DNA from 2 places in the Cryptosporangium aurantiacum genome. Region 1 is predicted to be linked to the other one. Evidence: riboswitches for the same ligand, from Rfam matches in the RefSeq annotation. Region 1 holds a riboswitch; the other holds the start of a gene.
The links. A riboswitch is a leader RNA that binds a small molecule or an ion and turns the genes downstream of it on or off. The one in region 1 is predicted to bind cyclic di-AMP.
Positions count from the first base shown of each region.

Region 2: it holds a riboswitch for cyclic di-AMP, as region 1 does, so the genes downstream of both, BUB75_RS48075 (transglycosylase family protein) here and BUB75_RS36970 (C40 family peptidase) in region 1, are expected to answer to the same signal.

Region 1 is NZ_FRCS01000018.1:77,781-82,456, forward strand. It holds gene BUB75_RS36955 (hypothetical protein) at 1-135, opposite strand, end outside; gene sigM (RNA polymerase sigma factor SigM) at 132-731, opposite strand; gene BUB75_RS36965 (protein kinase family protein) at 777-2,186, opposite strand; gene BUB75_RS36970 (C40 family peptidase) at 2,428-3,135, opposite strand; cyclic di-AMP (ydaO/yuaA leader) riboswitch at 3,316-3,489, opposite strand; gene murJ (murein biosynthesis integral membrane protein MurJ) at 3,871-4,676, opposite strand, start outside.
Region 2 is NZ_FRCS01000002.1:265,558-270,233, forward strand. It holds gene BUB75_RS08080 (MBL fold metallo-hydrolase) at 1-757, opposite strand, end outside; gene BUB75_RS08085 (glycoside hydrolase family 6 protein) at 834-2,315, opposite strand; cyclic di-AMP (ydaO/yuaA leader) riboswitch at 2,621-2,796, shown strand; gene BUB75_RS48075 (transglycosylase family protein) at 2,948-3,688, shown strand; gene BUB75_RS08095 (MarR family winged helix-turn-helix transcriptional regulator) at 3,909-4,355, shown strand; gene BUB75_RS08100 (AAA domain-containing protein) at 4,352-4,676, opposite strand, start outside.

The DNA.
Region 1 (4,676 bases):
CTCGGTGAGCTGGCGGAACGCGTCCGCCCACTCCTGCTCGTTCGCGATCCGGGCGGCGATCGCCTCGCCGTCCGGAGTGCCGTCGAGGAGGCCCTCGGCGTAGTCCGCGAGCTGGTCCAGTTCAGACGGTGTCACCGGGCACCTCCTTCCGTGGCTTCGACGTCCGGCTCCGCGTCGGGGTTCCGGAGATGGCCGAGCTTCACGGCCAACCTGGCCCTACCCCGTGCGCAGCGGCTCTTCACCGTGCCCACCGCGACGCCGAGTATTTCCGCGGCGTCGGCCACCGGATGACCCTGGACGTCGACCAGGACCAGGGCGGCGCGCTGTTCCGCCGGCAGCTCGGCCAGCGCGGCCCGGACGTCGAGCGCGGTCTCCCTGGCCGCGATCACGTCGGTCGGTGCGGCCGGTGCCCGCCCGTCGTCGTCGGGGAGCGGGACCGTCGGCCGGGCCTGCCGACGACGCATCCGATCGACGCACGCATTCACCACGATCCGGTGCAGCCACGTGGTGACCGCTGCCTCGCCCCGGTAGGAACCCGCCGAGCGGTACGCCGAGAGCAACGCGTCCTGGAGGGCGTCGGCCGCATCCTCGGTGTTGCCGATCGTCCGGAGCGCGACCGCCCACAGCCGGTCGCGGTGCCTGCGAACCAGCTCGGCGAACGCGTCCGGCTCGCCCGAGACGTGCGCGCGCAGGAGGCCACGGTCATCGAGGTGGCCGAGCGACGGTCGCATGGACCGAGAGGGTAGAGGCTCAGCGCCACCCGAGCGTGACCAGGCTTACCCCTTGACGCTGATCTCCGAGATCGCGACCTGGTACTTGCCGCTCGAGTTCGTCCCGGTGTCGGTGAGCCAGACGACCAGGAACGGCGTGTTCACCGCCTTGTCGAACGTCACCGTGGTGGTCGCGTTCGATGCGGTCTGCGACTTGCCGACGACGTTGTACGGATCGATGTCCCGCGGCTGCGAGCTGGGCTGCTCGGTGCCGGCCCGCACCTCGAACGTCGCACCCGGGTGGTCGAACCCGATCGTGACGCTGGAGACGTTCTGGGCGCCACCCAGGTCGAGGACGAGGCCCAGACCCGGCTTGAGCTTCGCGAACTGCGTCCCGTTGTACTGGTCGGTCTTCCAGACCGTGCTCGCGTTACCGTCGATCGCGTTGTCGACGTTCTTGTCCTCGGCGAAGTCGCCGTCCGGGGGATCGAGCAGCGTCGCGCGGACGATCTTCACCGGCCCGGCCTGCACGGCGGGTGCGGCCGAGGACGGACCGGCCGTCGGGCCGCCGTCACCGCCGCCACCGAAGTTCGGCAGACCGAGTGCCGCGACGCTGATGACCACACCCAGAACGACAAGAATGCCGACGACGAGCACGCCGACGCGCGTCCATCGCGGACCGCTGGTGGCCGGCTCGGGCGCGAGCACGGCGAGGGCGCTCAGTGCCGGGTCGGCGACGTCGTAGCGGCGCAGCTCGCTCGCCAGGTCGGCCGCGGTCGGCGGCGGAACGGCGGGGTCGAGCAGGTCCATCGTCAGCGCGTCGAGGTACCCAGGTATCCCGGCCCTGATCTGCCGTGGTGAGCACATCCGGCCGTCGACGCGGGTGGCGTCCGGCAGACCGGTGCGGTGCGGTGGCAGGGCATCCGGCCACTGGCCGGTCAGTCCGGCGTAGAGCAGGCCACCCAGCGCGCGGATGTCGGACGGCTGTTGCCCCGGACCGCCCAGGTGCAGATCGACGAGCGTCACCTCGTCGTCGTTGCCGATCAGGACCGTCGACGGCGTGAGGTTGCCGTGGGCGTGCCCGGTGGCGTGGATGCCGGCGAGTGCGTCAGCGGTGTTTCGGACCAGCGACGCGGCGCGCGCCGGATGCAGCGGCCCGTTGGCCAGCGTGTCGTAGAGCGTCTGCCCGTTGACCCATTCGCGGACGACGTAGGCGCGCGGCCCCTCGTCGACGGCGTCGTAGACCCCTATCACCGACGGGTGCACGATGCGACCAGCAGCGACTGCCTCGGCGATCATCTGCTCGGCAGCTTCGCCGCCGGGTACCCGCAGCTCGATCGAGACCGTGCGGTTCAGCAGATTGTCGGTCCCACGCCAGAGCGCATGGCCGGACGCCGCATCGGCGTACAGCGCTTCTTCCAGCCGGTACCGGCCCGCCAGTACTTCACCCTGCACGGGCGCGCCGACCTGTGTCACAACCCGCCCTCCCGCAGTATCGACCGCTCCGCCCCTCAGGGTAGGCCGTGCGGCGGCTACTGGGGACAGGTCCATCCTGCCTGTTGCGGCGCGTCGGACGCCACTGGATGAACAGCTCTCATAGGGAGTTGATGGTCTCAGCCTCGGTCAAGTGGGTGTTGCGGCTGTTCACACCCACTTCGACGACGAGAGGGACGGCCGAGTGCGACGCACCCGACCGTCCCTCCTCGTGTCGTCATCGTCAGACGAGACGACGCACGACGTACGTGTTGCTCCAGATCTTCCGCTTCGCCACCGGCTGACCGGCGGTCGACGCGTCCCACATGTAGTTCCCGCCGGCGTAGATCGCGGCATGTGAGTAGTAGCTGCCGCTACCGAACAGGATCAGGTCGCCGGGCTGCTTCGCCGACTTGCTGACCGACCGGCCGTACCGCGCCTGCTTGGTAGCGCTGTGCGGTAGCGACTTGCCGAACTGCTTGAAGACGTACTGGGTGAGGCCCGAGCAGTCGAACGAGTTCGGACCGGCCGCACCGAAGCGGTACGGCTTGCCTGCCTGCCGGGAAGCAGCCTTGACGACCGCGGACCCGCTGGACTTGGCCTTGACGTGGTGGTTCGGGGAGAGCGTCTTCTGCGTGCCGTTCACGAACAGCACCACACGCCAGTTGGAGGTACCGCCGATGGTCACGGTCCACTCGAGCTGACCGGACGGCCGGGCCTTCTTCGTGCTGACCGTCCGCCAGCCCTTGCTGGACTGGTACTGCAGCGAGAACGACTTGTAGGCAGCGGGTTTGCCGTCAACCGTGCCGATCGCGTGCAGCGTCGCGCGCGATCCGGTGGTGACAGAAGTGGCGCCCGACAGCTTTGCGGCGGCCGGGACTGCGGCGGCGGCCGGCGAGGCGGTGACGCCGACCAGGCCTGCGCCGAGTGAGCCGGCCAGAACGCCGACCAATGCGGTGGTCCGCAGCGGGGTGCGCCGGGTGACGGCGCGGTGCTTGGGACCGGAGACTGCGCGGTGGCGGGCACCGCCGGTGTTCTTGCCCGTGTACGGCCTGTTTTGCGAAGAAGTCTCAGTACGTTCGTACTGATTCGCGGGCAGGGCACACCGATGGGAATGCACCGTATGCAAGGAGAGTCCTTCCATGCACGCCTGCGAGGTGAGCTGTCGGGTTCGGGCGGGAAGGTGTAGTGCCCGGCCGCGCGCTGCGCGGCTTCACCCCAAGGGATCGCGCCGGATCTGATCTCCGGCGACCCCACGTACCTGTGGGTCCCCCGCCCCTGTCCAATTGGTTGGCTACTTGGAGGGACACCGCGGATGTCGTGGACAGGGCTCGGCGTGGCGAATCCTGCGGTGTGCGCGGCGTGGCTGCCGCGTCAGTTGCCGCGAAGAACTGAACCCGCGCCTCGTGGGAGTTGCCAGTCCTTTGCGACGTGCGTCACAGTCAAAGTGAGAAGTTTTTACCACTCCGAACCGATTTCACGCGTGTCTTAATTAGTTCTTCGGCGCGTCGTGGGTCGGTCACATCCTGATGTTCACCGTGTTGCGGGTTGGGAAATTGAACTGGACGAATGGCCGTCAACCTCACGTGGCGTAGTCGGGTTCTCCGCGACGGATCGACCGTACCTGCGGCGTGGCGTTTATCACGTAGACCGCAGCAGGTTGTGGATAACCCTGTGTGATTGGCCGTCAGCGGCCAGGCAGGCGACGCTTCACGGTGTTCGCCACTTCGACGACCTCCGGAACCCGCAACCGCAGCGCCACGACTGCGTAGACGCCGACCAGCACCAGGCCGCCGACGACCAGCGAGACGAACGCGCCTGGCTTGCCGATGCCCAGCCACGCCTGGATCCCGTACGCCACCGCCCAGCTGAGCAGTCCGGCCACCACCGCCGCGAGCCCCAGGCGGGTCGTCGTCCGGGTTATCCGGGCGGTGTCCAAGCCGCCCAGACGCCGCGAGAGCAGACGTCCGGAGATCAGGACGGCCACGATGTACGAGACCGTGTTGCCGCACTGCAGGCCGACCACGACGTACTCGGTCGGGAACCAGAAGAAGACGCACAGGTCGAACAGGATCTTCGCCGCGACGACCGGAATGTTCAGCAGCGCAGGCGTCTTCGTGTCGCGAAGCGCGTAGAACGCGAAGATCTGCATCTGGCTGATCGCGAACGGCACCAGCCCGATCGCAGCAGCCATCGTCGCGTAGCCGGTGGAGATCGCCTGGTCCTGGGTGAAGTTGCCCCACTGGAACGCGGTCACCGCCAGCGGGATGCCGAGCACCAGGTACGCCGCCGTGGCCGGCACCAGCACCACCGACGAGAGCCGGGCGCCGAGCGAGAGGTTGCGGCTCACCTCGGGAAAGTTGCGCTCCGCCGCCGCGGCGCTCATCCGGGGCAGCAGCGCGGTCAGGATGCTCACCGCGACGATCCCGTGCACCATCATGAACAGCAGGAACGCGTTGTTGTGGATCTGCGGACCGGGCCCGCCGCGGTTAC
Region 2 (4,676 bases), on a different contig from region 1:
ACCCCGGCTCGGTGTGCAGGATGCGGGTGGGCAGGCCGAGCTCGGCGACCGCCTGTGCGTAGCGCCGCGGCGGATCGATCAGGTGCGCTCGCATCCAGCGGCCGATGCCGAACGGGTGCAGCGTCCCCCAGTGGATCGGGACCGCAACCCGGGGGCGGAGGCGCCGGGTGGCTTCGGCCGCGCCGCGCGGGTCGAGGTGGCCGGGCCCGAGGTTCGGGCCCCAACCCCAGACAGGGATCAACGCGACGTCGAGACCGAGGGCCCCCAGATCGTCCATCTCGTCGAACTGGTCGGTGTCACCGGCGAAGTAGACGCGCGTCGACGCGCTCTCGATCAGATAGCCGAGCGCCAGGGCACGCGGGCCGAACGGCGTCCGGAAACCGTCGTGCACGGCGGGCGTGGCCGTGATCCGCACGCGCCCGACGTCGTGGAACTTTCCCGGCGAGAGTTCGACGATCTCCCGGAAGCCCTTGCGGTAGAGCAACTCACCGGCGCCCTCGGGCACGACCAGGAGCGTGTCGGTGCCGAGGCGGCGCAGCGAGGCCAGGTCGAGATGGTCGGCGTGCAGGTGCGAGATGCAGACCGCGTCGACGTCCGCGTGCAGGGCCGGGTCGAGCGGGGCCGCAACCCGCCGCAGGACGCTCGCCACCCGCGGCAGCAGCACCGGGTCGGTGAGCACACGGACGCCCTCGGTCTCGACCAACACCGTCGAATGGCCGAGAAAGTGCATCGTGGGAAGAGGGGCGTCGCTGTTCACTGCCCCTCCTCCCCGCGGTCGGCGCACCTGCCACCACGGTACTCCGCGCGGCACGCGGAGCCGTGGTGGCCGACCGTCAGGAGCTCAGGTCGTACGCGGTTTCCGGGATGAACGAACCGGCCGAGCCACTGCACCCATCCGACTCGCCGGGGCGCTTGACCCAGAGGTACGCCGCCACCTTGGGGTCGCCGGTCGCGGTGGTGGGGTACTTCCCGAGCTTGCGGCCTGCCGGGTCGCACCATTCGCCACCCGCCGGTCCGGCGCCGTTCCGAGACGTGTCGACGACCATCTGGCCGCTGCCGAGCGAGGCGAGCACCCGCTTGCCGTAGGAGACCTCGCTCGAACTGGTGTTGTAGTTCGACGTGTTCAGCGCGATGCCGTCGCCGTACTGCCCGGCGCCGGCCTGCTTGGCGCGGCTCGCTGCCTCACCGGCGTCGATCCAGGCCGAGTGGCCGACGTCGTAGAAAACGCGGGCCTTCGGGCTGGCCTGCTTGATCGTCTTGCCCGCGTACTCCAGCAGGTCCAGCCGCTCCTGCTGCTGGTCGGCGGAGAGACACGTGGTCAGGTGCCCGAGCGCGTCCGGCTCGAGGATGACGATCGACGTGCCGGAACCCAGCCCGTCGGCGAAGTTGTTGATCCAGGTGCGGTAACCGTCGGCGCTGTCGGCGCCACCCGCGCTCGCACCACCGCAGTCGCGGTTGGTCATGTTGTAGGCCACCAGCACCGGCACCTTGCCGCGGGAGTGCGCCCGGGAGGTGTAGCCCCGCACGTCGCTCTCGACCTCACCGGGGTTGTTCGCGGCGAGCCAGTGCGCCTGCGGCTGTTCGGCGATCCGCTCGCGGATCACGGCCGCCCTGGGGTCGCCCGAGTTCGCTTCCACCCACTCGACGGCCTGACCCGAGGGGTCGACGAACAGCGAACCGAGCGGGCCCGCGGCCGGCTTGGTCGGCTTACCGGTCGGCGCGGGAGACGCGGGTAAGCCCGGCGGCAGCGCGATCGAGGACGGCGTCGGCGAGGCGCTCTCCGGCGTCTCCTCCTTGTCGCCGCCCACCTGGCAACTTACTCCATTCAGAGCGAACTGGGCGGCGTCAGGTGCCTTCCCCTGCGGGTGCCAGCCGGTGAACCGCAGCGTGAGGGTCTTGCCGGGCTCCAGCCGGACGCTGTCCTCGCCCGCACGGACGGTCACCAGACCGTCGTCCTGCTGCCACTCGCCCTCCCAGCCCTTCACGACGGCCTTACCGCCGTCGAAGGACCAGTTGACGTTCCAGTTCTTCACCGGGTCTTCGCCGGTGTTCGTGACGGCGACCTCGGCGGAGAAGCCGGTCGACCAGGTATGGCGCACGGTGTAGGCCGCCGCACAAGAATGGTCGGGTTCGCTAGTGGCGTTTGCGGCAACCAGGCTGGTACCACCGATCACCACCACGGAGCAGAGCGCGGCTACGCCTACTCCTGCGGTGAGGGCTCGGCCGTTCGCACTGCCGCGGCGGTGCCGAGCGAGGTACGGGCCGGCGCGAAGACCGGCCCGAGAAAGCAGGCCGGCACGTGGAGCGTCGGTCATGGACCTCATTTTCACGGTCACGACCACGAACGCCCACTGTCACAGGCGGTACTTAGTGAGGTGTTAAGGGACCACTACGCCACGGAGTGAACCGACCCCCTAGGGTTACACGGCCGATTCGGACTGAAACCTATAGACCACTCCAATTCGCTGTGTCGCACGTTGACAGCGGTGGCTGTGCAACCGGGACAGCGGTATGGGCCTTAATGGTCACCGCGACACCTTTCGCATATCACGGTGCGGTAACTTGGCATTCACCCGATTTTGTGGTTCTGTCTTTTTCGTCCGTTCACCGCGGACCTCGCGCCCGGCTACGCCGAATCCTGCCCCGGGCGACGAGGACTTCGAACCTCGGGCAGGAGCGGGGGACCCAACTTCCGGTGTCGCAAGTTGACGCCTTGGGGTGAAGCCACGCACCGCGTGGCCGGGCCGACTCAGCCCGAACCCGACAGCTCACCTCGTAGGCGTGGAGAGGGTCGGATATGTCTAAGGAGTCTTCCCATCCCACCCAGCTCAGCGCCGAAGGCTCGCCACGTGCGGGCGGACGGCATCGGGCGCCAGGGCGCCTGAGCCCGCTCGGTCGAAGCCTGGCACTCGCCGTGGCTGCCGGCCTAGCGGGAATCACCCCGCTCGTGGCCGGTGCATCACCGGCCCACGCGGACGTGAACTGGGATGCGATCGCGCAGTGCGAATCCGGCGGGCGTTGGAACATCAACACCGGCAACGGCTACCAAGGCGGACTGCAGTTCAGCCCGTCGACGTGGCGCTCACACGGGGGCGGTAAGTACGCGGCAGGGGCACACAACGCCAGCCGGTCCGAACAGATCACCGTCGCCAGGCGCGTACTGCGCAGCCAGGGCATCGGCGCCTGGCCTACCTGCGGCCGCAAGGGATACACCAAGAAGCGGTACCGCAGCAGCTGGTCCGACCAGGCCAGTCGGAGTTACAAGCGACAGGGTTACACCAAGAAGTACTCGAAGCGGAGCTGGGAGAAGAGCACCAACGAGTACACCGGGTACCGGTCGCACCGGTCCACCAAGTCCTGGCGCGGCGGATCGACCGAGAACCGGTCGTACCGCGGACAGGACGTACGGAAGCGCACCACGAACGCGGCACCGCGGAGAAGCGTCACCGCGCTCTCCCGCCCGACAGAGCTGCGCGACTTCGTCCCGAAGCGTCCGTTCGACGTGACCGCGCGTCAGACGACTGCTACACCGCGTTTCCCGAGCTACCTGGTCCGCCCCGGTGACAGCCTGGTGCTGATCGCCGTCGGCCACCGGGTGAGCTGGCAGTCGCTCTACGCGAAGAACCGCCGTGTGATCGGGGCGAATCCGAACGTCATCCACCCGGGGCAGAGAATCCTGATCGGATAGTGCTCGGAACGATTCGCTGATGACAGATCACCCGTGACGCCTGAGCCCCGGTCCGCCAGGACCGGGGCTCACCGGCGCCGGGCCGGGTCTACCCGGCTGACTCACTCGGGCTGAACGGGGGACTGCGGGCTACCGGACGCTCCAGCCATCATGGCTCTTCGCGCAGGTCGGCGGGTGGTAACTCGGCGGCGCTGCCGCCGGATGACCACAAAGGAGCGCCATGTCGGCCACCCCCGGCACGGTCGCCGACGAGCTGAGCACCTTGCTCGGTCGGCTCCATCGGACCCTGCGCCGCGCCGCCCGGAGCGACCTGCCGGACGAGCCGCTGCCCGCTGCGCAGATGGAGGTGCTGCGGGTGGTGCGGAGCAAACCGGGTATCGGGGTGAAAGCCGTGGCCACGGCGTTGGGCACTGCTCCCAACACGGTGAGCACGCTGGTCGGCGACCTGACCGCGGGCGGTTACCTGGACCGGTCCCCCGATCCGGAGAACCGCCGTGCCGTGCGGCTCACGCTGACCCCGGCCGCGACCGGCCTGATCGACGGCTACACCGACCACCGACGGCGCATCGCGCTCGCGGCGGCCGACCAGCTCGACCAGTCCGACCTCGACGCGCTGGCCGCGGCACTGCCCGCCCTCAACCGCCTTCTGATCCTGCTGGGTGGTTAGCGGGCTGCTCGCAGGAGGCGGGTGGGGTTTTCGGGGTCTTCGGGGACGTAGCGGGCAACGCCGACCTCGCCGATGGCCGGGTCGACGACCGGCACGTCCCGACGCTGCTCGGCGGCGGCCACCACCGCGGCGGCCTCCCGGGCGGTGAGCCAGCCCGCGGTCTCGGTGCTGGCCTCCTCCTGCCGCATCACCTCGACGTTCGCCCGGTTGCGCAGCGCCTCGATCGAGTCGTCCGGATAGAAGCACGCCCAGCCGACGATCTTGCCGCCGGCCTGGACCGGCGTGTCGACGCGGGAGCGATACGCGACCAGCGCCGCGCGT